2 regions of the Streptacidiphilus sp. PB12-B1b genome follow, and region 1 is predicted to be linked to the other one. Evidence: riboswitches for the same ligand, from Rfam matches in the RefSeq annotation. Region 1 holds a riboswitch; the other holds the start of a gene.
The links. Region 1 has a riboswitch for thiamine pyrophosphate ahead of thiC (phosphomethylpyrimidine synthase ThiC). Riboswitches for the same ligand answer to the same signal wherever they lie in the genome.

Region 1 (15,554 bases):
CCTCCGCGTCCTCGTCGTCTTCTCACCCCCGGAGCGCTGACCGCCATGACCGCCACCACCGCCGTCCCCTTCCGTGAACGGCTCTGGGCGGCGGGCGACGCTGTCTACCGCGAGATCCTGGATCACCCCTTCCTGCGCGGCCTGACCGACGGCAGCCTGCCGCACGCCGCCTTCCGCCACTTCGTCGTCCAGGACTCGCACTACCTGCGCGACTACGCCCGGGCGCTGGCGGTCTGCGCGGCCAAGGCGCCCACCGAGGAGGACGTCCGCGCCTTCGCCGCCGACGCGGCCGGCGCGCTCGCCGCCGAGCAGGACATGCACGCCGAGTTCCTGGCGGAGCTGGGCCCGGACCGGGGCGCGCAGGACGGCGTGCTGCCGACCACCCGCGCCTACACCAGCTACCTGCTGGCCACGGCCTACGGCGGGTCCTTCGCCGAGGGCCTGGCCGCCGTGCTGCCCTGCTACTGGATCTACGCCCGCGTCGGCGAGGCCCTGCTGGCGGCGTCCTCCCCCGATCCGCTCTACGCCCGCTGGATCGCCACCTACGCGGACGAGGAGTTCCAGACCGTGGTCCGCCGGGTGCTGGAGCTGGCCGACCGGATCGGCGCGGAGCTGTCGGAGGCCGAACAGCGGCGCGCGGTCGAGCACTTCGCCACCACCGCGCGCTACGAATGGATGTTCTGGGACGCCGCCTGGCGCGGCGAGTCCTGGCCGGTCTGAGGCCCGGCTGATCAGGGTCTTATCCGGGTCATCTCAGGGGCGTACCCCCTCCGCGGGGCAGCGCGGCCGCCGTACGATCGACCCATCAGCACCAGTGGAGGGCCGGCGGCCCCGAGGCCCCGGGAAACCCCGTGGGGGAGGACGGACATCATGACGGAGATCTGGAAGACCCTGCCCGGCTGGATCCGGTACATCGTGGTGCCCATCATCGCGCTGATCGTCGCCTGGGCGATCGTCTCGGCGGTCATCGGCGCGATCTTCGGGCTGATGTGGTTCATCTTCGGCTGGGTCATCAAGGCGCTGGTGATCGTCGCCCTGGGCGCGGTGGTCGTGATCCTGGTGAAGAAGGCCTCGCGCTAGCGCCGACGCGCTGGAAGGGCCCGGTCGAGCCGGGCCGGGCGCCCGCACCCGGTGAGGGGTGCGGGCGCCCCGTGCTTCAGTCGGACCACGCCGTCAGTCGGACTGCACCGGGATCTGCTCCACCCTGGGCGCCGAGCCGTTGGGCGGGGCCGGCAGGGTGGGGGCCGCCTGGTCGTCCTTCATCTGGTTCAGCAGCTGCCGGGCCAGGCCGAGCCCGGTACCGCCCATGGTCAGCGCCTTGGCGAACATCTCGCCCATGCCCTCGGCGCCGTTGAGCAGCACCATGTGCTCCACACTGCCGAAGGCCGACGCGCCCGCCCGGACGATCTCCGGCCAGTTCTCGGCCAACTGCTGCGCCACGACCGCTTCCTGGTTCTCGGCCAGGGCCGCTGCCCGGGCCTTGATCGCCTCGGCCTCGGCCAGGCCCAGCGCCTTCGCCGCCGCGGCCTCGGCCAGACCGCGGGCCTGTACCGACTCGGCTTCGGCCAGCCCGCGCGCCCGGGCGGCGGCGGCCTCGGCCTCACCGGTCGCCCGCAACTCCCCGGAGACGGCCTGGGCGTGGGCCTTGGTCGCCTCCGCCGCCGCCAGCGCGGCGATCTTCACCTGGTTGGCGTCGGCGACCGCCCGCAGCTCGGTCTCCTGCGCCTGGGCCTGCGCCGCCGAGATCCGCGCGTCACGCTCGGCCTCGGCGATGGTGCGGGTCTGGTAGGCGGCGGCGTCCGCCGGCTTGCGGACGTCGATCTGCAGCTGCTGTTCGCGGCGCTGCGCCTCCAGCTCGGCGACCCTGGTCTCCTGGACGACGACCTCCTGCCGGGCGGCGGCCTCCGCGAGCGGGCCCGCCTGCTTGGCCTCGGCCTGGGCCTTCTCCCTCTCGGCACGGTAACCGGACTGCAGGATCTCGCTGTTGCGGGTGGACTCGGCCTTGCGGGCCGCCGCCTCCTGCTCGGCGTGGGTCGCCGCCCGGTCGGCCTCCGCCTGCGCGATGCGGGCGTCCCGGTGGACGGCCGCCGCGTGCGGGGCGGCGAGGTTCTTGATGTAGCCGGTCGGGTCGAGGATCTCCTGGATCTGCAGCGAGTCGATGATCAGACCCAGCTTCTCCATCTCCGAGCCGGAGGCCGCCCGGGTCTCCCCGGTCAGCCGTTCGCGGTCGCGGATCATGTCCTCGACGGTCAGGCTGCCGACGATGGAGCGCAGGTGCCCGGCGAAGACGTTGTGCACCCGGCTGCCCATCATCTTCTGCTGGTCCAGGAACCGCCGGGCGGCGTTGGCTATGGACGCGTGGTCGTCACCGACCTTGAAGATCACCACACCCCGGACCCGGACCGGGATGCCCTGCGAGGTCACGCACTCGACGTCCAGGTCGGCCTCGTTCAGGTCGAGCGACATCTTGCGGACGACCTGCACCCCGGGCGTCACCAGGGTGCCGCGACCGGTCACGATACGGAACCCGAGGCCGTCGTCGAGCCCCGCGGTCCGGTGCTTGGAGCCGGAGATCAGCAGGGCCTCGTTCGGCTCGGCGACCCGCCACATCAGTTTGAACAGCACGATCACAACGATGAGGGCGACGACGGCCGCGCCCCCGATGACGCCGATGAACATCGGCACATTCCCCCTTCGACGCCGCCCGGCCCGTGGCTGCGCGACTGTGCAGGAGTGCGCGGGCTACGAGGCGGCCGATCGGAAGTGTGCACCCGCCGCCCGGGCCGGCGAAAGGCGGTGCCCACAATTGATGGAAACTTGAGCGGGATCAGCCGGCGGAAGGCGTGGCAAGTCGGGCGTATCCCCTGCTGGTTGCTTGATTCAACCGATTAGTTGGGCCACGTACACCGTCCGCGGCGGCAGGTACTCCTGGACGATCACCAGCGTCCCCGTGGTTATCCGCTCGCCGGGCACCGCCGGGTACGCCAGGAACGCCTCGGTGCCGCCGCGCACCGCGATCAGCACCTCGCCGACCAGCCCCGGGCCGACCGTCCCGGTCACCCGTCCCGTACTGCCGACCATCTCCGGCCCCCCTCCGTCGACCCCGGCACCCGCACCCGGGTATCCGGTCCATCCGGTCCATCCGGTTCGGACGATACTCCCGTGCACCGACAACGGCCGCCCGGAATATCCCCGGGCGTCCGGTCTGCTCAGGCCCCCTGGCCAACTCCGCCCGGGTCTGGGTACGGTGAGGCCATCTCATTTGCAGACGCGGGAGCTCGGAGCACCGGGCTGAGAGGGCGCTGACCGTCGTACATCGCACGCCGATGTGGGACTGCTGCTTGCGCCGACCGCAGGAACCTGACCGGGTAATGCCGGCGTAGGGAGTAGCAGGTCTCATGACCGAGCATGACGCACGACCGCAGCAGCACGCCGCCTCCGGAACCTCCGGAGCCTCCAGCACGTCCACCGGTTACCCGGCCCCGGCCTGGCGCAAGGCCTACCGCACCGGATCGCGTCCTGACCTCCGGGTGCCCTACCGGGAGGTGCGGCTGACCAACGGCGGCACCGTCCCGCTGTACGACACCTCCGGCCCGTACACCGACCCGGAGTTCCAGCCGGACGTCCGGCGCGGGCTCCCGGCACTGCGCGACCCCTGGATCGTCCGCCGCGGCGACGTCGAGGACTACCACGGCCGCGAGGCCCGCCCCGAGGACGACGGCCTGCGGCACACCTCGCCGCGCGGCGGACTGGCCAACCTGGACGCGGTCTTCCCCGGCCGCCCGCGCCGCCCGCGCCGGGCCCGCGACGGCCAGGCAGTCACCCAACTCGCCTACGCGCGGCGGGGGGTGGTCACCGACGAGATGGAGTTCGCGGCCCTGCGCGAGGGCATGGACCCGCAGGTCGTGCGCGAGGAGATCGCCTCCGGGCGGGCGGTGCTGCCGGCCAACGTGAACCACCCGGAGTCCGAGCCGATGCTGATCGGCAGCCGCTTCCTGGTGAAGATCAACGCCAACATCGGCAACTCGGCGGTCACCTCCTCCATCGAGGAGGAGGTGGAGAAGATGTCGTGGGCCACCCGCTGGGGCGCCGACACCGTGATGGACCTCTCCACCGGCCGCAACATCCACACCACCCGTGAGTGGATCCTGCGCAACTCCCCCGTGCCGATCGGCACCGTGCCGCTCTACCAGGCACTGGAGAAGGTCGACGGCCGCGCCGAGGAGCTCTCCTGGGAGGTCTACCGCGACACCGTCATCGAGCAGTGCGAGCAGGGCGTGGACTACATGACCGTCCACGCCGGGGTGCTGCTGCGCTACGTCCCGCTCACCGCGCGCCGCCGCACCGGCATCGTCTCGCGCGGCGGCTCGATCATGGCGGCCTGGTGCCTGGCGCACCACCAGGAGAACTTCCTGTACACCAACTTCGCGGAGCTGTGCGACATCCTGCGCGCCTACGACGTCACCTACTCGCTCGGCGACGGGCTGCGCCCCGGCTCCACCTCGGACGCCAACGACGAGGCGCAGTTCGCCGAGCTGCAGACGCTGGGGGAGCTGGGCCGGATCGCCCGCTCGCGCGACGTGCAGGTGATGATCGAGGGCCCGGGGCACGTCCCCATGCACAAGATCCGCGAGAACATGGAGCTGCAGCGGGAGGTCTGCGACGAGGCGCCGTTCTACACCCTAGGCCCGCTGACCACCGACGTCGCCCCGGGCTACGACCACATCACCTCGGGCATCGGCGCAGCCATGATCGCCTGGTGGGGCACGGCGATGCTCTGCTACGTCACGCCCAAGGAGCACCTGGGGCTGCCGAACCGGGACGACGTCAAGACCGGCGTCATCACCTACAAGATCGCGGCCCACGCCGCCGACCTGGCCAAGGGCCACCCCGGGGCGCAGCTCTGGGACGACGCCCTCTCCGACGCCCGCTTCGAGTTCCGCTGGGAGGACCAGTTCAACCTGGCCCTCGACCCGGAGACGGCCCGCGACTTCCACGACGAGACGCTGCCGGCCGAGCCCGCCAAGACCGCGCACTTCTGCTCGATGTGCGGCCCCAAGTTCTGCTCGATGCGGATCTCGCAGGACATCCGCGAGGAGTTCGGCGCGGATCTCGGCCTCGGCGCGGAGGCCGCCGCTGCCGCCGCGGAGGCCGGGATGCGCGCCAAGTCGGAGGAGTTCGCCGCCTCCGGCAACCGGGTCTACCTGCCCATGGCCGACTGAGGCAGGTCGGGCAGGCGGTACCCGGGGTCACGAGGGGAACCCCGGGTACCGCGCCCGCCCGGTCGGGCGATGCGCAGCAGCAGGCGGTCCGGGAGGAACACCGCGTCGGCGGTGATCATCGCGCCGGAGAACACCGGCAGCCCCAGCAGCACGGCGATGCCGAGGTGCAGGGCGACGAGCAAAGCCAGGACGACGTACTTGGCCCGGCTGAACAGGGTGAACGGAAAGGCCACCTGGACCAGGACGGTCAGGTAGCTGCCGACGGCCAGCAGCAGGGCGTGGCCGTCGGCCGCCCGGGAGAGCGCGGGCCAGGGCTGGAACAGGTCGAGATTCAGCACGTAGTGCAGCGCGGTCCCGTCCCGCCACAGGCCGCCCTGGACCTTGAACAGGCCGGCCGAGCCGTAGAGCAGGCAGACCTGGGCCGCGATGACGAACATGCCGCAGTTGTGCAGCGTGTTGCTCAGCAGGCTGCGGATTTGGACGGCCTGCCGCAGTGCCGGTCGCAGCAGCGGCGCGGGGCGGGGGCGGGTGCGGCTTCGGCGGGCGTCGAGGGACCAGCGTCGTCCGCAGGCCGTGAACATCAGGTACACGGCCATCAGCTCGATCAGGTTGTCGCCTCCGTCCGTCATGAACACGGCCCGGCCGTGGAACGAGGTGACCACCACGGCGAACACCACGGACGTCGCCCTGGTGTGCCAGCCCAGCGCGAACAGGGCCGAGGCGAGCAGCGCCAGCGCGTAGCAGCAGGTGAACCAGGCCGGGCGGTCGGACAGCGTGAGGATGCTGAACCACCCGTCGCGGGCCAGGAGTTCGCGTGCCAGCGCCGGGCTCCAGGGCGAGCCCGGGCCCCAGATCTCGTCGCGGTGCGGGAACTCGCGCAGCAGCACGGCCAGGTACAGCAGGCCGTATCCGATGCGCAGCACGGCGGCCGCGTGGAGGGACACCGCCTGCTCGGTCACGAAGGCGAAGGCCCGGTCGGCGGCGGCGAGGGGTCGGCGCGCGAGGGTTCGGCGCGCGAGGGGCCTGCGCACGGGGGTACGGTCAACGGCCATCGGGGGTCACCTGCCACCAGGGGAGAAAGATCGTGTCGGAGGCCGGCGCCGGGGTACGCGCCCCGGACGCCTGGGGCGGGATCGGGGAGATGGGTGTGGTGGTGATCCGCAACTGGACGGCGTCGAAGCCGTGTTGACCGTGGGCGCCGAGGCGTTGCGCGGCGATGGCGGCCAGATAGTGCCGGAGCATGCCTGCCTGACCCGAAGCGTCCTCGTCGCCGTCCGGTGCCGCCTGGTAGGCGGACCACGCCCGCCGCAGCATGTTCTGTGCGGTCCGGCTCGGGAAGGGGTCGTGCCGCACCGCGGACTCGTCCATGCCGGTCAGGTCGACCCAGGGGCCGGCCCGGCGGGCGCCGTCGGGGGAGGTGACCGCCGAGCGTGCGGAGATCTGCTCGCGGTCGGCCTGCGGGTCAGGGGCGAACAGCTGCCAGTTCTGCTCGAAGTAGGGATAGATCCAGGCGTTGATCTGCTGCTCGTACCGCTGGGAGACGGTGTTGGAGGGCGCGACGAACAGGAACATCATGCAGACGTGGACGAGCGCGGTGGCGCAGCACGCGCAGACCGCGCAGACGACCGCCCACCGGACGGGCCGGGGCAGCGGAGGGCACGGGCCCGGCGGGTCACCGGCGGCGGCCTCCCGCTCCTGTGCGCGTACGAGGCGCGTACCGGAGGCCGGCCGGGGGACGGACGGTGCCCGGTCCACCTGTGTGCTGCCCGGCTGTGTGCTGCCCGGCCCGGAACGGCCGTTGTCGGTGCCGCTCATTGCATCCCTCCACCGTTGATCTCCGGACAGTGCCCCCCGGACAGCGGGCGATGGCCCGCCGGGGGCGTTGCCGCGCCCCGACGAGCCATCGCGTACTCAGGTCTCAGGAGTGCCAGCGGCTCGCGGCCCGACGGCGCAGGACGATGACGCCCGAGCCGAGGATGGCGAGGCCCACCAGGGCAGAGCCGACCGCGACCTCCGTGGAGTCCGACTTGGAGACGCTGCCGCCGGTGCCGGCTCCGATCCCGCCGATGGGGCGGGGCCCCGGGCCGCCGGGGTAGCGGTGGCCAGGACCACCGGGGTGGCCGGGACCGCCAGGACCGCCGGGACCGCCGGGGCCACCGGGAGCGCCGGGGTGGTGATGGTGGTGATGGTGGTGGTGGTGTCCGCCGGTGCCCCCGGTGGTCCCGCCAGTGGCGCCGCCGGTCGTCCCGCCGGTGCCGCCGCCGGTGGTGCCGCCCGTGCCGCCGCCGGTGGTGCCTCCGGTGCCGCCGCCGGTCGTGCCGCCGGTGGTGCCTCCGGCGGCGCAGGTGGACCGGATGATGTTGTCGGTGTCCAGGGTGACCGACCCGTTTCGGGCCAGTACCCGGCCGTTGATGTCCACTCCGGTGGTCACCGAGATGGACGTCAGGGCCAGGATGGTGCCGATGAAGGTCGAGTGGGTTCCGAGCGTGGCGGAACTGCCGACCTGCCAGAAGACGTTGCACGGCTGCGCGCCGTTGACGAAGAGCACCCGGCTGGCGGAGGCCGTGGTCAGCGTCGAGCCGATCTGGAAGATGAACACCGCGTTCGGGTCACCGTGCGCGTCCAGGGTGAGCGTGCCGGTCAGCCCGATCGACGACGACGCCTTGTAGACGCCCGGCCCCAGCGTCAGCCCGCCGAGGTCCCCGGGGAGGTGAGGGTGCTGTCCGGTGCCTGCCCGGCGGCGTTGTTGTAGGCGATGGTGAGGTCGCTCTTCGCCTGGAGCGCCACGGCGTCGGCGGCGTGGATGACTCCGGCCACCGTGCCGGGCGGGAATCCGGTCACCGAGGTGCCGGGGCTCACGCCGACGTCGCCGGTGATCGTGGTGGGGCCGGTGTTGGTGATCGACTGACCGGACAGCACCGCGAAGCTGCTCGCGGTCCCGAGCGGAACGGCCACGCCGATCGCGGCGGCAGCGGTCGGCAGGAATGCCAGCACGGCGGCCACCGATGCCAGGACGAATCCGGAGGCGGCCCTGGCGCGGAATCTGTGCCGATGGGGTGTTGTGGGGACAATCAAATCCATCGAGGTGCCCAACTCTTTCGAATAGGTTCGGCGGATCTCGGCAGCCGGTGGAGAACCCAGATCGCGCCAAGAGCCGTACGGTGGACGTCTGCGACGTGCCGGAGCCGACACCACGGGCCTGTGGGACAAGCGCATGGATCGGTGCAGGTTCCCGGCCGGGCCGGGTTCCTCATACCATCCGCCTATCACGCCACTATTGCGGCTATGACATGCCCGCAATCTGTCGATTAGCTTGATCGGCCTACTGTCGGGGAAATGAGAGCGGGAGATAGTACGTGTGGTAACTGATGGCGCATCAAAGGAATATCGGGCTGGCTGCCGGGGGTGCCGTGCCGAGGGGCCGGTGCTCGAACGGCGGCGATGGCTGTCGTACGCCAGGGCGGGGGCCGTGCGCGAAGAAGGAGCGCACGAAGGCCGGCGCGATGCGGCTTCCATGATGCGCGGGCGGCGGGTGCCGAGGGCGGCGACACGCAAGAACGGCCGGAGGGACTGCCGGGGCGAGTTGTCCACAGGCTCTGCCCACCGATGGCGGCGTGGTCGTCGGAACATCCGCGACAGGGGCGCTGACCTGCGGTGAAGAGGTTGTCCACAGGCGTGTGGTCCACTCAGGTTCTGCGAGAACCCGAGTGGACCACGCTGTCCACAGGCTGCTGGTACTAGGGGATCAGCGCTGCCGACGACGGCGGTCGGCGGCCCTCCCCTGGCGCAGCTCGGAGACGTCCTTGCGCATGCCGGAGACGTCCTCGCGCAGCTCCCGGACGTCGTCGCCGAGGGCGCAGAGCTGCTCGCTCATCGCCCCGACCACCCGGCCGTGGGCATCCAGCCGACGGTCCACCGACTCCGCCAGATCCGCCCATCGTCCCTGGTCAGCATGGGTGTACTGCTCCGGGGTGGGGGCGTCGGGGTGGGCCTGGAGGTACTCGTACTCGTCCCAGTGCGGGCCCGGTCCGAGCCGCCGACCGGGCGGCATGCCGTGGCGCGGCGGGGCCGCCGGTCCGTGCCGATCCGCCTCGGTGTCGAGGAGGTAGACACGGACCTGCCGGGCGACGGCGCTGTCCCGCAGCAGCATGGCGATGTTGAGCACGGCGCGGCGCGGGAACACCGCCAGGGACGGCGTTCTGGGGTGCACCCCACCCATGTTCTTGAGCAACATGAGTTCCTGACCTGCGAGGATGCGGTATCCGGTGCCCAGCAGCTCCTCACGGTGGTCCTTGACGAGGGACTGCACCGCCTCGATTCCGACCTCGTAGTAGTCGGCGACCATCCTCGTGGTGACGTGGACGCCGTCCGGCAGCAGGACGAGCGCCTTGACGCGGTCCAGCGCGTCGGTGCGGTGGTGGACGCTGTCGCGCAGGGCGCGCGACTCCAGCAGAGCGACTTCGGGTGGCATGGTGCCTGCCCTTCCCATGAGTGGGGACAGTTGACTGAACGCCCCCATCCCGGGGCTCAGGGCCGTCCCACCTGGACGGTCAAGGGCACGAGTCGCGTTCGTCCACTCATCCCATGGGCCGGACTGAACCGGCCAACTCCACAGTCACCACTCGCCGCGTCATCTGATCCACAGTGCTCATGCGCACGGTGTTCAACGATCGGATGGTCATACGGTTACGCCGTTCGCGCCGACCGGAGAGCTGACAGAGAATCAGAAGACGGCGGCGACAACGCCGGCTCGGCGGCAGCGGGGATCACCGGGCGGGGTACCGGGGCGGTGTCGTTTTTGCTGAACGATCCGGCGGTGCTGCGCCGGTGCCGCCCGGAGGATTTCCTGGCGGCTTCGGTGCGGGGCGCAGGTCTTTCGGGGGCGGACCGGCGCAGGTGGTCCGGCCAGCGGATATTCGCGGGGGCGGCGGCACCGGGACGCCTACTGTAGGGGTATGAAGATTGGAATTGTGGGTGCCACGGGCCAGGTCGGTGGCGTTGTGCGTCGGATTCTCGCCGAGCGGGACTTCCCGGTGACGGAGCTGCGGCTGTTCGCCTCGGCGCGTTCCGCAGGCCGGGAGCTGCCGTGGAAGGACGGGACGGTCGTCGTCGAGGACGCCGACACCGCCGACTACAGCGGTCTCGACATCGTCATCTTCTCCGCGGGCAAGACCGCCTCGCTCGCGCTGGCGCCGAAGGTGGCCGCCGCCGGGGCCGTCGTGATCGACAACTCCTCCGGCTGGCGCTCCCACCCGGAGGTGCCGCTGGTGGTCTCCGAGGTCAATCCGCACGCCGTCGCGGACCGCCCGCTGGGCATCATCGCCAACCCCAACTGCACCACCATGGCCGCCATGCCGGTACTGCGTCCGCTGCACCAGGAGGCGGAGCTGGTCGGGCTGGTGGTGGCGACCTACCAGGCCGTCTCCGGCAGCGGCCTGAGCGGCGTCGCCGAGCTGCAGGGCCAGGTGGACGCGGTCGGCGCGGGCGCCAGCGCGCTCACCCACGACGGCGCGGCGGTGGAGTTCCCCGAGCCCAAGCAGTACGCGCGCCCGATCGCCTTCAATGTGCTGCCGCTCGCCGGGTCCATCGTGGACGACGGCCTGAACGAGACCGACGAGGAGCAGAAGCTCCGCAACGAGAGCCGGAAGATCCTGGAGATCCCCGGCCTCAAGGTCTCCGGCACCTGCGTCCGGGTGCCGGTGTTCACCGGGCACTCGCTGCAGGTGAACGCCCGCTTCGCGCGTCCGCTCAGCCCGGAGCGGGCCCGGGAGCTGCTGGCGCAGGCCCCCGGCGTCGAGCTGTCGGAGATCCCGACCCCGCTGCAGGCCGCCGGTCAGGACCCGTCGTACGTCGGCCGGATCCGGGCGGACGAGACCGCGGAGAACGGTCTGTCGCTGTTCGTCTCCAGTGACAACCTGCGCAAGGGCGCGGCGCTGAACGCGGTGCAGATCGCCGAGCTGGTCGCCGCGGAGCTGCTGGCCGCCGCCGAATAGGGCGAGGCCGGCCGGGCGGCCGCGGTCAGTCCAGCTCGGCCGGCCGCTCGACGTCGACGTCGACGTCCGCCGCGCCCCGGGCGTCGGCGTCCTCGGCGTTGGGCAGGAACCGGGAGCGCGCCCGGGGGCGGTCCGCGCCGCGCGGCCCGGGGACGCCGGAGGCACTGGTGAAGGCCGGGCTGCTGAAGTCGGGCGACGAGTAGTCCGGCCGGGAGTACCCGGGGCTGGAGAAGTGGGGCTCGGGGGTCGGGTCGGCGTCGACCTCCTGGCCGCGCTGGTCGGTGAGGCGCTCCGGGCCGGGGCTGGTGAAGCCGGGGCTGGAGAAGTGGGGCTCGGGGGTCGGGTCGGCGTCGACCTCCTGGCCGCGCTGGTCGGTGAGGCGCTCCGGGCCGGGGCTGGTGAAGCCGGGGCTGGAGAAGTGGGGCTCGGGGGCCGGGTCGGCGTCGACCTCCTGGCCCTGCTCGTCGGTGAGGCGCTCCGGGCCCGGGCTGGTGAAGCCGGGGCTGGAGTAGCCCAGCTTGGGCCGGGCGCGGACCAGGCTGACGCCGGGCCGGGCGGCGACCTCGCCGGTGCCAGCGCCCGCGCCGGGCACGGCGCCGAGCTGGGCCAGCAGGTAGGGGCGCAGGGCCTGGTCGCGCAGCGCCGTGTGCCAGAGCTCGCGGGCCGTGGCGAGTTCGGCGTACTGCTCGGGGTGGCGGCCCGGGGGCGGGCCCGCGGCGTCGCGGGCGGCGGTGAGCAGCAGCCCGATGATGTCCACGGCGATGGCCGCCGCGCACACCACGGCGGAGACGAATCCGGCGGTGACCAGGGGCTGGCCGAGGGAGAAGTGGTCGGCCCGGAAGGCGTAGCCGAGCAGCAGCATCACCAGGGCGCCGAGTCCGGACAGGATCGGCAGCAGGACCGCGATCAGGGGCACCCAGCCGGCGCGTTCGGCCGCGTCCAGGGGGTTCTCCGGGGCCTGCCGCCGGGTGGGGTCGTCGTCGGGGGTGGTGCTGCGGACCTGGTCGCGCAGGGCGCGGTAGTAGCTGTACGCGGAGGCGGCGTCGGCGGCTATGGCGCCGGCGTCGTGCAGGGCGCGGGTGTGCAGCTGCTGGGCGTTGGGGCCGCCGGGGGTGCGCCGCAGGGCGAGCCGCAGCTCGTCGTGGTGGAGCAGTTCATCGAGGACGCGTTCGAAATCCGGCTTGTCCTCGGCCTGCAGGTATGGAGCGCTGTCCATGGATCCCTACCTACTCCCCCGAAGGCTCCGTCGGGGGCTTCTGCCTTGATGGTAGGGGGAGCAGCTGACACGGTGACAGGCAGTTTCCGGAATTTCAGGGCCTGGTGGGGCTGGTGATGCCTCCGGTATATGCCGCAGGCCGGGCCCCGCGCGGGGCCCGGCCGTCTCCCGGCACCGGCAGCGATCGTGCCGGTTTCCCTGATCGTCCTTGGTGCGCTGGTCAGTTGAGGGGGAGCCGGGCGACCAGCAGGCGGCCCTGTCCCTCCATGGTGACGCCGCCGTCCATGGCGACCGCCAGGCCGTCCGCGTAGATGTGCGGTCCGGTGACGGGGTGTCCGGAGTTGCCGGCCGGGCCGTCCTCGCTCTGGGCGTCGCCGACCAGGTAGGGGATCGGGCTGTGGCCGTGGACGATGCGCCGCCCGCCGTAGGCGTCGAGGAGTTCGTGGCAGGCGGAGGGGCCGGCGTCGCCGCGGAAGGCGAAGCGCTTGGTCATCCGGCGGAAGCAGTCCCACCAGTCGTCGGCCTCGTCGCCCTGCAGCACCTCGTGGATGGCGTCGTTGACGGCGTCCACCGAGTCGCCGTACTCCAGGTAGGCGGTGGTGTCGGAGTGGACCAGCAGGTGGTCGTCCTCGACGGCCATGGCCGGGAGCCGGGACAGCCAGGTCACGTGGTGGTCCTGGAGCCGTTCCATGTCGGTGGGCTGGCCGCCGTTGAGCCGCCAGGCGGCGAGGAAGGAGGCGGTGCCGGCGGTGGACTGGACGGCCTGGTCGCCGTAGCGGTCGGCGCCGAGCAGCAGCAGTTCGTGGTTGCCCATCAGCGCGCGGCAGTAGCCGCCGGAGGCGGCGGCCTCGGCGGCGAGGTTCATCACCAGGTCGATGACGCCGATGCCGTCGGGGCCGCGGTCGGTGAAGTCGCCGAGGAACCAGATCCGGGCGGGCCCGGCGGACCAGTGGCCCTCGGCGTCGATGATGCCCGCCTGGTGCAGCGCGTCCAGCAGCGCCTGCAGGTAGCCGTGGACGTCGCCGACGACGTAGAGCGGGCCGGGGCCCTCGGACTCGGCCGCGGCGGCCGGGGCCGGGAGCACCGGGGGCGCGGTCTCCACCCGGGGCGCGGGGTGCTCGTAGCCGACGGTCGGGGCCATCGGGCCGCCCAGTTCGATGGTGGGCGGGTCCTGCGGGCCGGGGATGAAGCGCGGCGGGGTGAACACCGGGGCGCCGGGCGGCGCGGCGGGATAGGCCGGGGCGCTCGGGTAGGCCGGCTCGGGTGCGTACACCGGCGGCCCGTCGTAGGGCGGTTCGGGCGCGTACGAGCCCGCCTCCTCCGCCGCGCGCGTGGGCGGGGAGAAGAAGTCGTACGTCGTGGACCCGTCGCCGTGGATCTCCGGCCGCGAGGGGTCCAGGGGCGTACGGGGGCCTGGGTCCGGCAGCTCAGGCCGGGCGAAGGGGTCCACCGGTGTCATTCGCCCATCATAGGAAGCCCCAGTTCGCGGTGTACGCACCTGGGCGGGATCAATACGCCCGGGCTGGTCGGTCATCGGTGTTGGCTGTGGGTATGTGTGATGGTTTGTATGGATTCTTGTCACGTTCTGCGGTGACGTGTCATTCCTCGCCCGGGTGCCGGGGCGGGCTGACGGTGATCCGCGCGGGCCGCCGCTGGGAGGAGGTGCGGACGATCAGCTCGGTCGGCATCAGCTGTCCGACTGGGCTCTCCTCGGCCGGGGCGCCGCCCTCGATGGCGTCGATGAGCAGGTTCACCACGGTGGTGCCGATCCGCTGCGGCTTCAGCGACAGGGTGGTGACGGGCGGTTCGGTGGTCGCGTAGACGTCGCTCTCGCTGCAGCAGACCAGCAGCAGGTCCTCCGGAACCCGCAGGCCGTAGCGGCGGGCGGCGGCCAGCAGGTCGGTGCCGTTGGGGTCGAACAGGCCGTAGACGGCGTCCGGGCGGTCCGGGCGGGCCAGCAGCCGATCGGCGGCGACGGCGCCCGCGCAGGGGTCGTGCGCGGGGTACGCCTCGCACAGCGGCTCCTGCCGGACCCGGCGGCACCAGCCCAGGTAGGCGTCGGTGCTGAGGCGGGTGTAGGTGTCGGTGCTGGTGCCGGTGAGCAGGCCGATCCGGCGGGCCCCGGCCTCGGCCAGGTGGTCCAGGATCTCCAGCACGGCGCTGCCGTGGTCGTTGTCCACCCAGGCGGTGACCGGGCAGTTGCCGGGGCGGCCGTCGCTGACCACCGGCAGGCCCTGCCGGAACAGCTCGGCGACCATCGGGTCGTGCTCGGCCGGGTCGATGACGACGGTGCCGTCCAGGGCGACGTTGCTCCAGACGTCGTGCCGGGACGTCGCGGGCAGCACGACCAGGGCGTAGCCGCGGTTGAGCGCGGCCGAGGTGGCGGCCCGGGCCATCTCCGCGAAGTAGGCGAACTCGGTGAAGGTGAAGGGTTCTTGTCCGTAGGTGGTGACGGTCAGGCCGATCAGGCCGGAGCGCCCGGTGCGGAGGGTGCGGGCGGCGGCGGAGGGGCGGTACCCGAGGCGCTCGGCGACCTCGCGGACCTTGCTGCGGGTCTCGTCCGGGAGGCGGCCCTTGCCGTTGAGGGCGTCGGAGACGGTGGTGATGGACACCCCCGCCGCGGCGGCGACGTCCCGGATTCCGGCGCGTTCCAGCCGCCGGGCGTGGGGTGGCCGCCGGCCGCTCTGGTTGGCTGCTGCTGCTGTCATGTCGAACCGATCGTATGGCTCACCACCGACCTTAGGTGATGGTCTGCGTGGGTTGGTCGGAGATACGTTTCTCCATGAGCTTTTGTGCTCTTTATCCTTAGCTGCGTGACCATTTGGGGTCACCCGCCTACGTTTCGTCCACGTGTCGCCGCAGCCGCCGAGGAAGGCTCGGCCGGACGGCGCCAGAACATGTCACTCTCACGGGTGAGATATCGCCGATCGGCTCGTAGGGTGATCCCGACCGGACAAGGACGACGGCACGACGTGGAGGACGACCGCGGTGAGCGACAACGACAAGGGCCGGAGCCCCGCCGAGCAGGGCCGGACGGACGGCCCCCGGCTGAACGGCAACCTGCGCGGCATCCCGCTGTACAAGCCCGGCAAGCCCGCCCTGGGCAGCGACGGCCGCCCCGCC
Region 2 (15,554 bases), 2.0 Mb from region 1:
GACCGGTCCGGCCCGCACTGCGGCAGCGGCGGATCCGGATGTGGCGTCGGTCACAGCCGCGCGCCCTCCGGGGCGGTCCGGCGCTGGAAGGGCACCGGCCGTTCAGGGCCGGTTTCCGTGCCGGACGCGCAACGGCCGCCCCGCCGCGCGCCCGCCGGGCCCGTCCGGAAACGGGCGATCAGCGGGCAGCCCCGGGGCCGCTCCGCCACCAGCGGAAAGTGCGCGGCGCCGACACCGGGCGGCCGGTGTGTCCGTCGTCACGCCCCCGGCGCCGACCGGCCGGTGCCGCCGGGGGCGCTGTCCGGCGGCCGTCTCATCCATCGGGCGTTCGGGTCTGTTCCGCTCCGCGACCCCGTAGCCTTGGCTCCGTGACCGTGAACGCTGAATCCCTGGACCAGGTCCACTCCTGGCAGTCCCTGCCCGCGGCGCAGCAGCCCGAATGGCCGGACCACGAGGCTCTGCGCGCGTCCCTTGCCGATCTCGCCTCCTATCCTCCGTTGGTTTTCGCCGGTGAGTGCGACCAGCTTCGTACCCGGCTCGCCGCCGTCGCCCGTGGAGAGGCCTTCCTGCTCCAGGGCGGCGACTGCGCCGAGGCGTTCGACGGTGTGTCGGCGGACCAGATCCGCAACAAGCTGAAGACCCTGCTGCAGATGGCCGTGGTGCTCACCTATGCCGCCTCGGTGCCGGTGGTCAAGGTCGGCCGGATCGCCGGGCAGTACTCCAAGCCCCGCTCCAAGGCGACCGAGACCCGCGACGGGGTGACCCTGCCGGTGTACCGCGGCGACTCGGTGAACGGCTTCGCCTTCACCGAGGAGTCCCGCCGGCCGGACCCGGAGCGGCTGAAGCGGATGTACAACGCCTCCGCCTCGACCCTGAACCTGGTGCGCGCCTTCACCACCGGCGGCTACGCCGACCTGCGCCAGGTGCACGCCTGGAACCAGGACTTCGTCCGCAGCTCGCCCTCCGGCCAGCGCTACGAGCGCCTGGCCAAGGAGATCGACAGCGCGCTGTCCTTCATGAACGCCTGCGGGGTGGACCCGGAGGAGTTCCGCACGGTCGAGTTCTACTCCTCGCACGAGGCGCTGGTGCTGGACTACGAGACGGCGCTGACCCGCACCGACTCCCGCACCGGGCGGCTCTACGACGTCTCCGGCCACATGGTCTGGATCGGCGAGCGGACCCGGCAGCTGGACCACGCCCACATCGAGTTCGCCTCCAGGATCAGCAACCCGGTCGGGGTCAAGCTCGGCCCCACCACCACCGTGGACGAGGCGCTGACCCTGATCGACCGGCTGGACCCGGAGCGCGAGCCCGGCCGGCTGACCTTCATCACCCGGATGGGCAAGGACAAGGTCCGCGACCGGCTGCCGGAGCTGGTGGAGAAGGTCACCGCCAGCGGCGCCCAGGTGGTCTGGATCTGCGACCCCATGCACGGCAACACCTTCGAGGCGGAGACCGGGCACAAGACCCGCCGCTTCGACGACGTGCTGGACGAGGTCAAGGGCTTCTTCGAGGTGCACAGCGCGCTGGGCACCCACCCGGGCGGCATCCATGTGGAGCTGACCGGCGACGACGTCACCGAGTGCGTGGGCGGCGGCGACGAGGTCTTCGTGGACGATCTGCACCAGCGCTACGAGACGGCCTGCGACCCCCGGCTGAACCGCAGCCAGTCGCTCGACCTGGCCTTCCTGGTGGCGGAGATGTACCGGCAGGCGTGAGCCCGGCCGTCCGGCGCGCCCCGCGGGGCCCGGATGTGACGAAGGTCCCTCCGGTTCCGGTCGAACGGAACCAGGGGGACCTTTGAGCATCCTGGAGCATTGGGTAAGGTTAGCCTTAGCTGATTCTCGCCCTCGACAGGAGCTGCCCGTATGTACGTGTGCCTGTGCCATGCGGTCACTGAGCAGCGCGTCCGCGAGGAGATAGCCGCGGGTGCCACCACCCCGCGCCAGGTCGCCGGCGGCTGCAAGGCCGGGACGGACTGCGGCTCCTGCGTGCGGCGGATCCAGGCCATGCTCGGCCATGAGGGCGCCCGGCCGTGCCCCACCCCCCGGCTCGCCGCCCGCCTGGGGCTGGCCGTCGCCGCTTCCGCCACCGGTCCTGCTGTCGATCCCGCCGCCGAGACGGCAGCGGAAGCCGCCTGATCCACCCCTCCGGGTAGCTCTGGGTAAGCGTGGGCTTACTGGACGTAGTTCCTCCGCGGTGCGAGGATGCGGCCCACCATCGGCTACCCCGGAAAGGAGTCACGCTGCCGTGCAGGGTGACCCGGAAGTTATCGAATTCCTCAACGAGCAGTTGACCGCCGAGCTGACGGCCATCAACCAGTACTTCCTGCATTCGCGCATGCAGGAGAACAACGGATGGACCAAGCTCGCCGAGTACACCCGGCACGAGTCCTTCGACGAGATGAAGCACGCCGAGATCCTGACCGACCGGATCCTGTTCCTCGAGGGGCTGCCCAACTACCAGCGGCTGTTCCACATCCGCATCGGCCAGACCGTCAAGGAGATGTTCGAGGCCGACCGGCAGGTCGAGATCGAGGCCATCGACCGGCTCCGGCGCGGCATCGCGCTGATGCGCGCCAAGGGCGACGTCACCTCGGCCCGCATCTTCGAGGACATCCTCAAGGACGAGGAGCACCACATCGACTACCTGGACACCCAGCTGGAGCTGGTCGAGAAGCTCGGGGACGCGCTCTACATCGCGCAGCTGATCGAGCAGCCCGAGTCCTAGCGGGCGCGGCCGGGCGGCCGCCCCGATGGCCGCCGCGCGGACCGGCACGCGTCGGATTCCGGACGTCTGTCACCATGGACGCATGGGTCAGACCGAGAACGACCAGGCCAGGGCCCACGGAAGCGGCTCCGGCGAGCTGCCGCCGGGCCAGCGCCGACAGCGCGGCTGGCCGGTTCTGCACTACGGTCCGGTGCCCAGGTTCAAGCCGCTCAGCTGGGACTTCCAGGTCTTCGGGGCGACCGCCGACGGGCAGAAGCACAGCTGGGACCACCCGCGCTTCAGCACCCTGCCGCACACCGCGGTCACCGCCGACCTGCACTGCGTCACCCGCTTCTCGATGCTGGGCAGCCACTGGGGCGGGGTGACCGCGCGGACCGTGCTCGACCTGGTGCCGCCCGCCGCCGACACCACCCACGTCATGGTCTGGGCGGAGTACGGCTACAGCGCCAACCTGCGGCTGGCCGACTTCGCCCACCCGTCGACCGTCTTCGCCACCCACCGCAACGGCGAGGCGCTCACCGTCGAGCACGGCTTCCCGGTCCGCCTGGTCGTGCCCGGGCTGTACGCCTGGAAGGGCCCCAAGTGGGTCCGCGCGGTCGAGTACATGACCGCCGACCGCCGCGGCTTCTGGGAGGAGCGCGGCTACCACAACCTCGGCGACCCCTGGGCCGAGCAGCGCTACTCCTACCAGGAGCAGCCCGGCGACGGCCCGGAGTTCTGAGGGCAAACCGATTGCGGTCGGCGGAGCCGGTTCGGCAGGATCATGGGATGGAACAGCCTGCCGAGACCCTCACCCGCGACCGGGTCGTCCTGCGCCGCTACCGCCCGGACGACCTGGACGCGCTGGAACGCGCCATCAGCGAGTCGCTGGAGCACCTGCTGCCGTGGATGCCCTGGGCCGCCGCCCACAGCCGGGAGAGCGTGGCCGACTACCTGGACCGGGCCCAGCTCGACTGGGAGTCCGGCGCGGCGTTCAACTACGCCATCACCACCGAGGGCGTCCTGGTGGGCAGTTGCAGCATGATGCGGCGGATCGGCCCGGGCGGCCTGGAGATCGGCTACTGGCTGCACTCCGGCTGGACCGGGCGCGGCCTGGCGACCTCGGCCGCCGCCGCACTCACCCGCGAGGCGTTCCGGCTGACCGGCACCACCCATGTGGAGATCCACTACGACGAGGCCAACAGGCCCAGCGGGGCGGTGCCCGGGCGCCTCGGCTACACCCTGGTCTCCCGCACCGGGCGGGCCGAGCGCCTCGAGCAGGCCGGGCGCGACGGCCTCACCGCGCCGCGCCCGGCGCCGGCCGACTCCGGAGTCGACGTCGTCACCAGGATCGGGCGCGAGGCCGCCGAGGCGCTGGGCTGACGCCCGGTCACCAGCGGTCGCGGTGCAGGACCTCCGCCACCGGGCGGTGGTCCACCGGGCCGAACGCGTCCAGCGGCCAGCCGATCGGGATCACCGCGAAGGTGTGCACCTCGGAGGGGATGCCCAGGGCGGCCTTCCACTCCCGCTCCAGCATCAGGTGCCAGATCGTCAGGCTCGCGCCCAGGCCCAGGGTGCGGGCCGCCAGCAGCAGGTTCTGCGTGCCCGGATAGACGCTGGACGCCTCCGCCAGCAGGCTGATCCGGCCGCCGTGCGCCGCCAGCCGGCCCAGCCCGGCGGTGCCGAGCTGGGTGACCACGCCGCGCAGGCCGTCCAGGTCGGCGCTGACCTTCGGCAGGTGGTAGCAGGGGATGACCAGGGCCGGGGTGTCCGCGAAGTGGTCCCGCTGGTACTCGATCGCGGCGCGCATCTGCTCGAAGGCGTCGTCGTCCATGGTCGCGGCCAGGGTGCGGCCGACCGAGGCGAGGTAGGCGTCCACGCAGCGCGACCACAGCGGCGCGAGCTTCGCCATCACCTGGCGGTCCGTCACCAGCACGTACTGGTAGTCCTGGGCGTTGGACCCGCTCGGCCCGTACACGGCCGCCTGGACCAGTCGTGCCAGCATCTCGTCCGGCACCGGTTCGGTGCTCAGCCGGCGCATGGCGCTCATGGTCGCCATGCTCTCGAAAAGGTCAGCCGGGGCAGGTGAGCTCATGCCCATGAAGCCTACCGATCAGCCCCCGCCGTGCTGCGGGCGGGGGCTGCCGCCGCCGTGCCGGGCGTGTCCCGGCCGCCGTCGGCGCGGCCGGGGGCGGCGGGTCAGAACAGCGTGATGGTCACCGTGCTGCCCTGGTCGGCCTGCGAGCCGCCGCCCGGGCTCTGGCTGGTCACCGTGGGGTCGCCGAACGGCAGGAACTTGTGCACCTTGACCTTGAACCCGGCCGCCGTCAGCGCGCTCCTGGCCTGCGCCTCGTCGTCGCCGCTGACGTCCGGCACGGTCACCTGCACCGGACCGGAGGAGACGGTCAGCGTCACGGTGGAGCCGGCCGCCGCGGTCGCGCCGTCCGGGCTCTGGCCGACCACCGAGCCGGCCGCCACGCCGGAGTGCACATAGGTCGGGTCCACCTGGACGGCGAAGCCCGCGCCGTGCAGGTCGGCCATGGCCTGCGCCACCGGCTCGCCCACCACGTTCGGCAGGTTCGCCGGAGGCACACCGGTGCTGACGATCAGACGGATCACGGTGTTCGGCTGCTGCCGGGTGCCGGCCGCCGGGTCGGTGCCCACCACGTCCCCCTGCGGGACGCTGCTGCTGCTCTGCTGCGTGACGCTGCCCGCCACCAGCCCGGCGGCGGTGATCGCCTGCTTGGCGGCGGCCAGCGGCTTCCCGGCGACGGCCGGGACCGCGGGCCGGTCCGGGCCCTTGGAGACGTCCAGCACCACCGAGGCGTCCTTGCGGACCCGGGCGCCCGCGCCGGGCACGGTGCCGATCGCCTGGCCGGCCGGGACGGTCACATCGAACTGCTGGACCACGGTCACGCCCAGGCCGTCGGCGCGCAGCGACTGCGCCGCCGCGGCCTGGCTCCGGCCCGCCACGTTCGGCATGGTCAGGTACAGCGCGCCGGTCAGCGCCCAGGCGACGATCCCGGCCACCAGGGCCAGCCCCACCACCACCGACAGCGGCAGCACCCAGCGGTTCCGCCGCCCGGCGCGCCCGCGCCCGGCCCGCCCGGCCCGGCGCGGCGGCGGGGCGAACTCCTCGGGCTGCTCGTGCCGGGGCATCACCAGCTCCGGGGGCAGCTCGGGCAGGCCCGGCATGATGCTGGTGCGCTCCACCGGGGCGGCCCCGGGCGGCGGGGGCAGCACCGTCGTCCGCTCCCCGCCGGGCAGCACCGTCGTCCGGTCGCCGCCCGGAGGGGGCGCGTCCGGCATCCGCAGGGGCGGCGCGGCGGCGGGCTCGGCGTCCAGCTGCTCCGGGGTCAGCCTGCGCCGGACCTGCTGCAGCAGGGCCAGCAGCGCGACGGCGTCGTGCGGCCTGCGGTGGGCGTCCCGGGCGGTCGCCGCCAGCGTTATGGCGTCCAGCTCCGGCGGCAGGCCCGGCACCAGGGTGGAGGGCGGCGGCACGTCCGTGCTCAGGTGCTGGTAGATGACCTGCATCGGGGACTCGCCGGTGTGCGGCTTGGCGCCGGTCAGCATCTCGAACAGCATCACCCCGCAGGCGTAGACGTCGGTGCGGGGGTCGGTCTCGCCCTGCTGGATCTGCTCCGGCGCCAGATAGGCGACCGTGCCCATGACCTGACCGGTCGTCACCGAGCTCTCCCCGGTCATCGCCCGGACCAGCCCGAAGTCGGCGACCTTGACCCGGCCGTCCTCGGTGAGCAGCACGTTCTCCGGCTTCACGTCGCGGTGCACCAGGCCCGCGCGGTGGGCCGCGCCGAGCGCCGCCAGGACCGGCTCCAGGATGTCCAGGACCATCCGCGGGTTCAGCGCCCCCCGGTCCCGCAGCAGGTCGCGCAGGGTCCAGCCGGGCACGTACTCCATCGACAGGAACACCACGCCGCTGTCGCTGCCCTGGTCGTAGACGTTGACCACGTTCGGGTGCGACAGCCGGGCGACGGCCTTGGCCTCGCGGATGAAGCGGGCAGTGAAGTCCGGGTCGGACGCGAGCCCCGCGTGCATCACCTTCAGCGCGACCGTGCGGTCCAGCCGGGTGTCCACCGCCCGGTAGACAGTGGCCATGCCGCCGACGGCGATGCGCTGCTCGACCCGGTAGCGGCCGTCGAGCATCCGCCCGAGGAGCGGATCGTGCAGGGTCGTGTCCATCCTCGTGAGTTTACGGGGCCCGGCGGCCGCCGGGTGAGCAGGGGAGACCCGATCGTTGCCGAACGCTGCCGCGCCCGTGCGGTGAGCGGCGGTCAGAAGGCCGGGGCCTCCGGGTCGAACTCGGCGCGCCCGGCCATGGGTGACGACGCCTCGGCGTGGAACCGGCGCGGAATCCGCCCGGCCCGGCGGGCCAGCCGCCCGGCCTCGACCGCCCGCCGCATCGCCTCGGCCATCAGCGCGGGCTCCTGCGCCCGGGTGACGGCGGTGGCCAGCATCACCGCCGCGCACCCCAGCTCCATGGCCAGCGCCGCGTCCGAGGCCGTGCCCGCGCCGGCGTCCAGGATCACCGGCACCCCGGCCCGCTCCACGATCAGCTGGAAGTTGTGCGGGTTGCGGATGCCCAGGCCGGAGCCGATCGGCGAGCCCAGCGGCATCACCGCGGCGCAGCCCACGTCCTCCAGCTTCCGGGCCAGCACCGGGTCGTCGTTGGTGTACGGCAGCACCACGAAGCCGTCGTCCACCAGGGTCTCGGCCGCGTCCAGCAGTTCGACCGGGTCGGGCAGCAGCGTCCGCTCGTCGGCGACCACCTCCAGCTTGACCCAGTCGGTCTCCAGGGCCTCGCGGGCCAGCCGGGCGGTGAGCACGGCCTCGCCCGCGGTGAAGCAGCCCGCGGTGTTGGGCAGCACCTGGATGCCGTTGCGCCGCAGCACCTCCAGCACCGAGCCGCGCGCGGCCGGGTTGACCCTGCGCATGGCGACCGTGGTCAGCTCGGTCCCGGACAGCTTCAGCGCCTGCTCCAGCACGTCCAGGCTGGGCGCGCCGCCGGTGCCCATGATCAGCCGGGAGCCGAAGGAGCGGTCGGCGATGGTGAGGATGTCGTCGGCCATGGCCCTAGCCCCCCTGGACGGCGGTGAGTATCTCGACGCGGTCGTCGGCGGCGAGCGCGGTGGCCGCCCACGCGCCGCGCGGCACGACGGCCTCGTTGACGGCGGCGGCCACCCCGGTCGGCGCCGCGCTCAGCTCGGCCACCACCTGCTCCAGGGTGGTGCCCGGGGGCACCGCGCGGGCCTCGCCGTTGACGCGGATCGGCAGGGGGGAGGTCAGGGGCAGGGACGTCATCGGACGGCCTCCGGGGTCTGGCTGCGGGCGGATCGGTTCTGGGCGGGACGGTTCGGGTCGGGACGGTTCGGGTCGGGACGGCTCGGCGCCGGACGGTTCGGGACGGGTGCGGCGGCGGCCGCCGGGGCGGCGAAGCGGGCGGGGCTGAACGGCTCGGCCTCGGGCGGCAGCACGCCGGTGCCCAGGTAGGCGGCCAGGGCGTCGGCGGTGACCGGGGTCAGCAGCACGCCGTTGCGGTGGTGGCCGGTCGCGGCGACCAGCCCGGGCAGCGCGGTCGGGCCCAGCAGCGGCGCGTTGTCGGGGCTGCCCGGCCGCAGCCCGGCGCTGCTCTCCACCAGCTCCAGCTCGGTGATCCCCGGGACCAGCTCGTGCGCGTCGCGCAGCAGCTCGTACACCCCGCCCGCGGTGACCGTGGTGTCGAAGCCCTGCTCCTCCGTGGTTGCGCCGACCACCAGCTCGCCGTCGGCGCGCGGCACCAGGTACAGGTGGCCGCCGCGGACCAGCGCCCGGACGTTGCGGGAGAGGAACGGCTGCCCGAGCGGGCTCTCCATCCGCAGCCGCAGCACCTGCCCCTTCACCGGCCGGACCGGCAGCCGCAGCTCCGGCGGCACACCCGGCAGCTCGCCGGACCAGCTGCCGGCCGCCAGCACGGTCTGCCCGGCGGCGAACACCGTGCCGTCCTCGGCGCGGGCGCCGGTCGCCCGGTCCGCCGCCGGGGCCAGGGTCAGCTCGGCGCCCCGGGAGCGGTGCAGCCGCACGCCCGCCCGCTCGCAGGCCGCGACCAGCGCCGCGCCCAGGCGGCGGCCGTCCACCTGGTGGTCGCCGCCGACCAGCAGGCCGCCCCGGACCGAGGGCGCCAGCAGGGGCTCCAGCCGACGGCACTCCCGCCCGGTCAGCCAGTCCGACGACAGCCCCAGCCGTTGCTGGAAGGCGTGCAGTTCGCGCAGCTCGGAGCGGTCGTCGGCGTCCAGCGCCACGGCCAGGGTGCCGCAGGCCCGGTAGCCGACACCGGCCCCGGCGGCCTCGGACAGCTCGGCGGCGAAGGCGGCATAGCGCTCGTTGGAGGCGATGCCCAGCCGCAGCAGCGGCTCCTCGCCGTACTGCAACTCGGTGACCGGGGCGAGCATGCCCGCCGCGACCTGGTTGGCGCCGCGCCCGGGATCGGGGTCGAGCACCGTGACGCCGAGGCCGCGCTGCGCGCTGCGCCAGGCCACCGCCAGGCCGATGATGCCGCCGCCCACGACCAGGACGTCCGCCGTACGGACGCGTGCCGCCATTGCTGCGCTCCCTTCGCCGGCATGACCCGGATCAGGTTCGGACGGTCGCGGGCCGGGGGCGTCTGCGCCCGCTCGCCTGCCTCTCAGCCCGGTGCGCCGGGCTCCCGTGATTGCCTTTCCCACTGTAGTCGCGCCCCGCGCCGTACAGTGACGGGGTGTTCGAGCGCAGTGGGGGTGGAGGGCCGATGGTGCAGCGGATCGTCGTGGTCGGGGCCGGGATCGCCGGGATGCAGACCGCGCTGGCCCTGCGGGAGCGCGGGTACGACGGCGGGCTGACCCTGCTCGGGGCGGAGCCGCACCCGCCCTACGACCGGCCGCCGCTCTCCAAGGACGTGCTCCTGGGCAAGGCCGAGCACTCCCGCTTCGAGGTGGACTACCCGGGCCTGGGCGTGGAACTGCTGCTGGGGCGCCGCGCCCTGGCCCCGGACACCGCCCGGCGCACCCTGCGCACCGAGGCCGCGGCGGGCGGCGGCGACGCCGAGGAGCTGCCCTACGACCGGCTGGTCCTGGCCACCGGCGCCCGCCCGGTCGCGCTGCCCGGTCTGCCCGGCAGCGCCCACCTGCTGCGCACCCACGACGACGCGGTCGCGCTGAAGGCCGCGCTGCGCCCCGGCGCGCGGGTGGTGGTGGTCGGCGCGGGCTGGATCGGGGCCGAGGCCGCGACCGTCGCCCGGCAGCTGGGCTGCGCCGTCACCGTCGTCGAGGCGGCCGGGACGCCGCTGGCGGGCGCGCTGCCCGCCGAGGTCGGCGAGCGGATGCGCGGCTGGTACGCCCAGGCCGGTGCGGAGCTGCGGACCGGCGCGGCCGTCAGCGGCTTCAGCGAAGGATCGGTCCGGCTGGCCTCCGGCGAGGTGCTCCCGGCGGACGTGGTCGTGGTCGGCATCGGCGCCCGGCCGGACACCGGCTGGCTGCAGGGCTCCGGCATCGCCCTGGACGCCGGGGGCGCGGTGGCCGCCGACGACCGGCTGCGGGCCTCGGCCGAGGGCGTGTTCGCGGTCGGCGACTGCGCCTCCTTCCCCTCCGCCCGCTACGGCGCCCGGCTCAGCGTCCACCACTGGGACAACGCCCTGCAGAGCCCGCGCACGGCCGCCGCCAACGCCCTGGGCGCGGACGAGGTCTACGACCCGGTGCCGTACTTCTGGTCCGAGCAGTTCGGGCGGATGGTGCAGTACGCCGGGCAGCACGGCCCCGGCGACCAGCCGCTGTGGCGCGGGGCCGCGGGCGACGCCGCCTGGAGCGTGCTCTGGCTGCGCGGGGACGTCCCGGTGGCGCTGCTCGCCGTCGACCGGCCGCGCGACGTGGCGCAGGGGCGGCGGCTGATCGAGCGCCGGACGCCGGTCGACCGGGCCCGCGCGGCCGACCCCTCGGTGCCGCTCAAGGAGGCCGTGGGCGGCTGAACCGGCCCGGCCGGAGCCGACCGGGCGGGAGTTCGTGGTGCGCGCGGGGGGCCGGGGATGGCAGTCTGGGGGGGTGAGCCAGATTGATCCCAAGATTGACGCCCTGATTCCCGCCTGGATGTACATCCCCGACATCGCCGAGCAGTGGGGGGTGGTGGTGACCAAGGTGCGGCGACTCGTCGACGACGGCACCCTGATCGCCGTCCGCCGCGGCGAGAACAACGCCCTGCAGGTCCCGGCCGCCTTCATCGGCCCCAACGGCACCGTCAAGGGCATCTGCGGCCTGCTGACGCTGCTGCGCGACAGCGGCTTCACCGACGAGGAAGCCCTGGAGTGGCTGTTCACCGAGGACCCCTCGCTGCCGGGCACCCCCGCCCAGGCGCTCAACGAGAACCGGGGCACCGAGGTCAAGCGCCGCGCCCAGGCGATGGCGCTGTGACCCACGGCGCCCTGCGCGACGCCCGGCTGTACCTGTGCACCGACGCCCGCCGGGAGCAGGGAGACCTTGCCGGGTTCCTGGACGCCGTCCTGGCCGGCGGCGTGGACATCGTCCAGCTGCGGGACAAGGGCCTGGAGGCCCGGCAGGAGCTGGAGCTCCTGGAGGTCTTCGCCGACGCCTGCGCCCGGCACGGCAGGCTGCTGGCGGTGAACGACCGCGCCGACGTCGCCCACGCCGCGCGCGCCGCCCTCGGTCCCCGGCCCGAGGTGCTGCATCTGGGCCAGGACGACCTGCCGGTCCCGGCCGCCCGCGCCGTGCTCGGCCCGGACGTGCTGATCGGCCGCTCCTGCCACGCCGAGTCCGAGGTGGACGCGGCGCTGGTGCAGCCGGGCGTGGACTACTTCTGCACCGGCCCGGTCTGGCCGACGCCGACCAAGCCCGGCCGGGCCGCGCCCGGCCTCGGCCTGGTCGCCTACGCGGCCGAGCAGACCGCCAAGCGGTCGGCCGAGCAGCCGGGCGCCGAGCGGCCGTGGTTCGCCATCGGCGGGATCGACACCGGCAACCTGGAGCAGGTGCTGGACGCGGGCGCGCGGCGGATCGTCGTGGTGCGCGCGCTGACGGCCGCCGCCGACCCGCACGCCGCCGCGGCCGAGCTGGCCCGGCGGGTCCGCGAACGCGACTGACCTGCCCGGCCGCCCCGGCCGCCTCGTTCGCCGGTACCGGCTCGGGGTCAGTACCGCCTCGCCGTCGCCGCGGCGGCGAGGCGGTGCAGCACCCGGCGGGCCTCCGGCTCGGCGATCGGGGCTCCGTCCAGCGCGGTCAGCGCCTCGTGCAGCAGCCCGGTGATCCGGGCCTCGACCCGCTCCGGCGCGCCGCTGCGGGTGATCGCCGAGCGCGCCATCCGGACCTGCCGCTCGTCCATGCCGGGCGCGCCGAGCAGCTCGTCCAGCAGCCGGGCGTCCGCCGCCGAGCAGGTGGCCAGGGCCTCGGCGACCAGAAGCGTGCGCTTGCCCTCGCGCAGGTCGTCCCCGGCGGGCTTGCCGGTGACGGCCGGGTCGCCGTAGACCCCGAGCAGGTCGTCCCGCAGCTGGAACGCCTCGCCGAGCGGCAGCCCGAAGGCCCCGTAGGCGGCGATCAGCGCCGGTTCGGCCCCGGCCAGCAGCCCGCCGATCTGCAACGGGCGTTCGACGGTGTACTTGGCCGACTTGTAGTGGATCACCGTGCGGGCCCGTTCCACCGGGTCGCCGCCCAGGCGGCGGCCGGCCCCCGAGGCGGCGGGCTCCAGCACGTCCAGGTACTGCCCGGCCATGACCTCGGTCCGCATCAGGTCGAACAGCGGCTTGGCGCGGCGCACCGCCTCGCGCTCCAGCCCGCAGTCGCAGAGGAGTTCGTCGCTCCACATCAGCAGCATGTCGCCGAGCAGCACCGCTCCGGCCGCGCCGTAGCGCCCGGCGTCGCCGCGCCAGCCCCCGGCGGCGTGCAGCGCCTCGAAGCGCCGGTGCACCGAGGGCAGGCCGCGCCGGGTGTCGCTGCGGTCGATCAGGTCGTCGTGCACCAGCGCCCCGGCCTGCAGCAGCTCCAGCGCCGCCGCGGCGGCGACCGCGCCGTCCTGGTCCGCCCGGCCGCTCGCGCCGCGCCAGCCCCAGTAGCAGAACGCCGGGCGCAGCCGCTTGCCGCCGTCCAGCAGGAAGTCGCGCAGGGTGGCGGCGACCGGGGCGAGCTGCGGCGAGATCGCCGAGAGGGTGGCCTCCTGGCGGTCCAGGAAGCGGCCCAGCGCGCCGTCCACCCGCTGCCGCAGCCGCTCCTCGTCCACGGGGTTGCCCAGGGCCGGGGCGTCGTCGGCGGTCGGCGCGTCGGCGCTCAGCTGGTGGGCGGTACGGGTGCGGGGCACGGGTGATCTCCGAGCGGTACGAGGAAAACCAGCGTAACCCCCGGCCCCCGGCGGCTCGGGAACCCCTCCCGTACCGCCCGCCCGGAAGCGCCGCGACAGGCCGTATCAGCAAGTGGACAAACGATTCATATTCGCTGCGGGCGACGGATAACCTGCCCCTATGGCTCTCGGCATCTCCAGCACAAGGAAAGACAGTGCGGTCTCGATCCGCGAACTGCTGGCGGCGGGGGACCGTTCCTACTCGTTCGAGTTCATGCCGCCGCGCAGTGCCGAGGCGGAGGTCGGCCTGTGGACGGCCATCCGCCGGCTGGAGGCGCTGTCGCCGACGTTCGTCTCGGTCACCTACGGGGCCGGCGGCTCGACCCGGGGCCGCACCGTCAACATCACCGGGCGGATCACCCAGGAGACCACGCTCACCCCGGTGGCCCACCTGACCGCGGTCGACCACAGCGTCGCCGAGCTGCGGAACATCCTGGGCCACTACGCCGACCAGGGCGTACGCAATGTGCTGGCGCTGCGCGGCGACCCGCCCGGCGACCCGCTCGGCGAGTGGGTGCAGCACCCGGAGGGGCTGACCTACGCGGCGGACCTGGTGCGGCTGGTCAAGGAGTCCGGCGACTTCTGCGTCGGCGTCGCGGCCTTTCCGGAGATGCACCCGCGCTCTCCCGACTGGGACAGCGACATCCGCCACTTCGTCGACAAATGCCGGGCGGGTGCGGACTACGCCATTACCCAGATGTTCTTCGACGTCGACAACTACCTGCGGTTCCGGGACCGGGTGGCGGCGGCCGGCTGCGAGACGCCGATCATCCCGGAGATCATGCCGGTCACCACCATCCGTTCGATGCGGCGGATCCCGGACCTCAGCACCGCCGTCTTCCCCCGGGCGTTCGCCGACCGGATGCTCGCCCACCAGGACGACCCCAAGGCGGTCCGGGCCGTCGGCATCGAGTACGCCACCGAGATGTGCCGTCGGCTGATCGCCGAGGACACCCCCGGGCTGCACTTCATGACCATGAACTTCTCCACCGTGACGTCGGAGATCTACCAGAACCTCGGACTGCACAGCCGCAGCTGAGGCCCCCGCTCAGGCCCAGCCGGTACGGTGTGCGTCACGCGCCCCGCTGAGCACATGAGGTAGGTACGCCTGTGAACGTCGGACTCGCGGTGCTGGACGCCGCGTTCGCGGTGGTCGCACTGTGGCTGCTGGGCGAGCTGCTGCTGCAGCACCGGGCGCCCGCGCACTGGCGGGCCCTGGCCCTGGCTGGGTTCCTGGTGCTGGTCGCCGGGGTGCAGTCGGGCTCGGCCGCGGAGATCGGCGCGGGCGTGCTGGCCTTCGGCGCCGGGCAGGGCATGGTGACCCGCGCGGTCAAGCGCGGCGGCGGCCCGCACTGGTCGCTGCGCGGCCGGGACGGCGCGCTGCCCGGCCCCTTGGCCCGCGTCCCGGCGCTGGAGCGGGTCTTCCCGGCGGCCGAGCTGTCCGGACCGGGCCCGGCGGCCCCGGCCCCGGCCCCGCGGGTCGGCTCGGTCGGCCCGATCGAGCTGGAGGACGACGCCCCGGCCCCCGCCGCCGACGCCCCGGAGCTGATCACCCAGGACTACGGCGGGCCGCAGGCGGAGACCGCGTACCAGCCCCAGCCCCAGCCCCAGCCGTACGGCGGCTACCCGGACCCGGCGCCCGGCTACGGCCAGGAGTACGCCCCGGCCGCCGGCTACCAGCAGGGCTACGGCGAGCAGGCCGGACAGCCGGTGCAGCCGGGGCAGGACTACGCCGGGGCGTACGGGCAGCAGTACGGGCAGCAGTTCGACCAGCAGGCCCCGGCGCAGCCCTATGCGCAGCCGTACCCGCAGCCGGACTACTACGCGCAGCAGGCCCCCGGCTACGGCTACGACCCCGGGCAGCAGCAGTCGCAGCAGCAGGGCGGGTACTACCCGGCCGTCCCCGGGCAGCAGCCCGGTTACCAGCAGGGCGGCGGCTACGACCCCGCGGGCTACCAGCAGCCCGCGCCGGGCTACTCCTACGACTACCTGGGCCAGGGGCCCGAGCAGGCGGGCTACCAGCGGCAGCCGGAGCAGCCCCAGCCCCACGCCCACCAGCCGGAGCCCCCTCAGCCCAAGCAGCCGCAGCCGCCGTACGCCGCGCCGGAGCCCTGGAACTACGGCTGACCGCCGACGCCCGACCGCCCGGCCTGGCGCCGCGCCCGCCCGCCCCGCTAGGGCGTGCCGACCAGCTCCGCCGTGACCGCCGCCGACATGCCGACCCGGGCCAGCCCGCCGCCCGGGTGGGCCGCGCCGCCGACCAGGTACAGGCCGGGGAGCGCGGTGCGGTTGGCACAGTGCAGGTAGGCGCCCCCGGCCCCGGCCAGTGCCGGGCCCGGCACCCAGCCGCCGGGCGCGCCGGTCTCCCGCTCGGTGTCGGCGGGGGTGCGGACCTCCCGCCACAGCACCCGCTCGCGCAGCCCGGGCGCGGCATGGGCCAGCACCGCGTCGGCGTAGGCGTCCGCCCGGCCCGGCGCGGTCCA

Region 2: it holds a riboswitch for thiamine pyrophosphate, as region 1 does, so the genes downstream of both, thiO (glycine oxidase ThiO) here and thiC (phosphomethylpyrimidine synthase ThiC) in region 1, are expected to answer to the same signal.

The regions. Positions count from the first base shown of each region.
Region 1 is NZ_CP048405.1:64,690-80,243, forward strand. Features, by position in the region: gene GXW83_RS00300 (cupin domain-containing protein) at 1-40, shown strand, start outside; gene tenA (thiaminase II) at 46-720, shown strand; gene GXW83_RS00310 (DUF5326 family protein) at 871-1,080, shown strand; gene GXW83_RS00315 (flotillin family protein) at 1,174-2,679, opposite strand; gene GXW83_RS00320 (hypothetical protein) at 2,881-3,081, opposite strand; TPP riboswitch at 3,261-3,403, shown strand; gene thiC (phosphomethylpyrimidine synthase ThiC) at 3,399-5,222, shown strand; gene GXW83_RS00330 (HTTM domain-containing protein) at 5,201-6,253, opposite strand; gene GXW83_RS00335 (DUF5819 family protein) at 6,264-7,037, opposite strand; gene GXW83_RS00340 (ice-binding family protein) at 7,141-7,911, opposite strand; gene GXW83_RS34715 (ice-binding family protein) at 7,908-8,225, opposite strand; gene GXW83_RS00345 (hypothetical protein) at 8,968-9,693, opposite strand; gene GXW83_RS00350 (aspartate-semialdehyde dehydrogenase) at 10,178-11,215, shown strand; gene GXW83_RS00355 (hypothetical protein) at 11,241-12,431, opposite strand; gene GXW83_RS00360 (metallophosphoesterase) at 12,652-13,890, opposite strand; gene GXW83_RS00365 (LacI family DNA-binding transcriptional regulator) at 14,030-15,139, opposite strand; gene hisC (histidinol-phosphate transaminase) at 15,480-15,554, shown strand, end outside.
Region 2 is NZ_CP048405.1:2,028,311-2,043,864, forward strand. Features, by position in the region: gene GXW83_RS09230 (class II 3-deoxy-7-phosphoheptulonate synthase) at 369-1,718, shown strand; gene GXW83_RS09235 (bacterioferritin-associated ferredoxin) at 1,869-2,141, shown strand; gene bfr (bacterioferritin) at 2,251-2,730, shown strand; gene GXW83_RS09245 (molybdopterin-dependent oxidoreductase) at 2,813-3,451, shown strand; gene GXW83_RS09250 (GNAT family N-acetyltransferase) at 3,499-4,092, shown strand; gene GXW83_RS09255 (nitroreductase family protein) at 4,100-4,768, opposite strand; gene pknB (Stk1 family PASTA domain-containing Ser/Thr kinase) at 4,909-6,909, opposite strand; gene GXW83_RS09265 (thiazole synthase) at 7,002-7,796, opposite strand; gene thiS (sulfur carrier protein ThiS) at 7,801-8,028, opposite strand; gene thiO (glycine oxidase ThiO) at 8,025-9,305, opposite strand; TPP riboswitch at 9,296-9,423, opposite strand; gene GXW83_RS09280 (NAD(P)/FAD-dependent oxidoreductase) at 9,491-10,702, shown strand; gene GXW83_RS09285 (Rv2175c family DNA-binding protein) at 10,776-11,141, shown strand; gene thiE (thiamine phosphate synthase) at 11,138-11,824, shown strand; gene GXW83_RS09295 (polyprenyl synthetase family protein) at 11,872-13,032, opposite strand; gene metF (methylenetetrahydrofolate reductase [NAD(P)H]) at 13,193-14,110, shown strand; gene GXW83_RS09305 (hypothetical protein) at 14,182-15,198, shown strand; gene GXW83_RS09310 (NAD(P)/FAD-dependent oxidoreductase) at 15,246-15,554, opposite strand, start outside.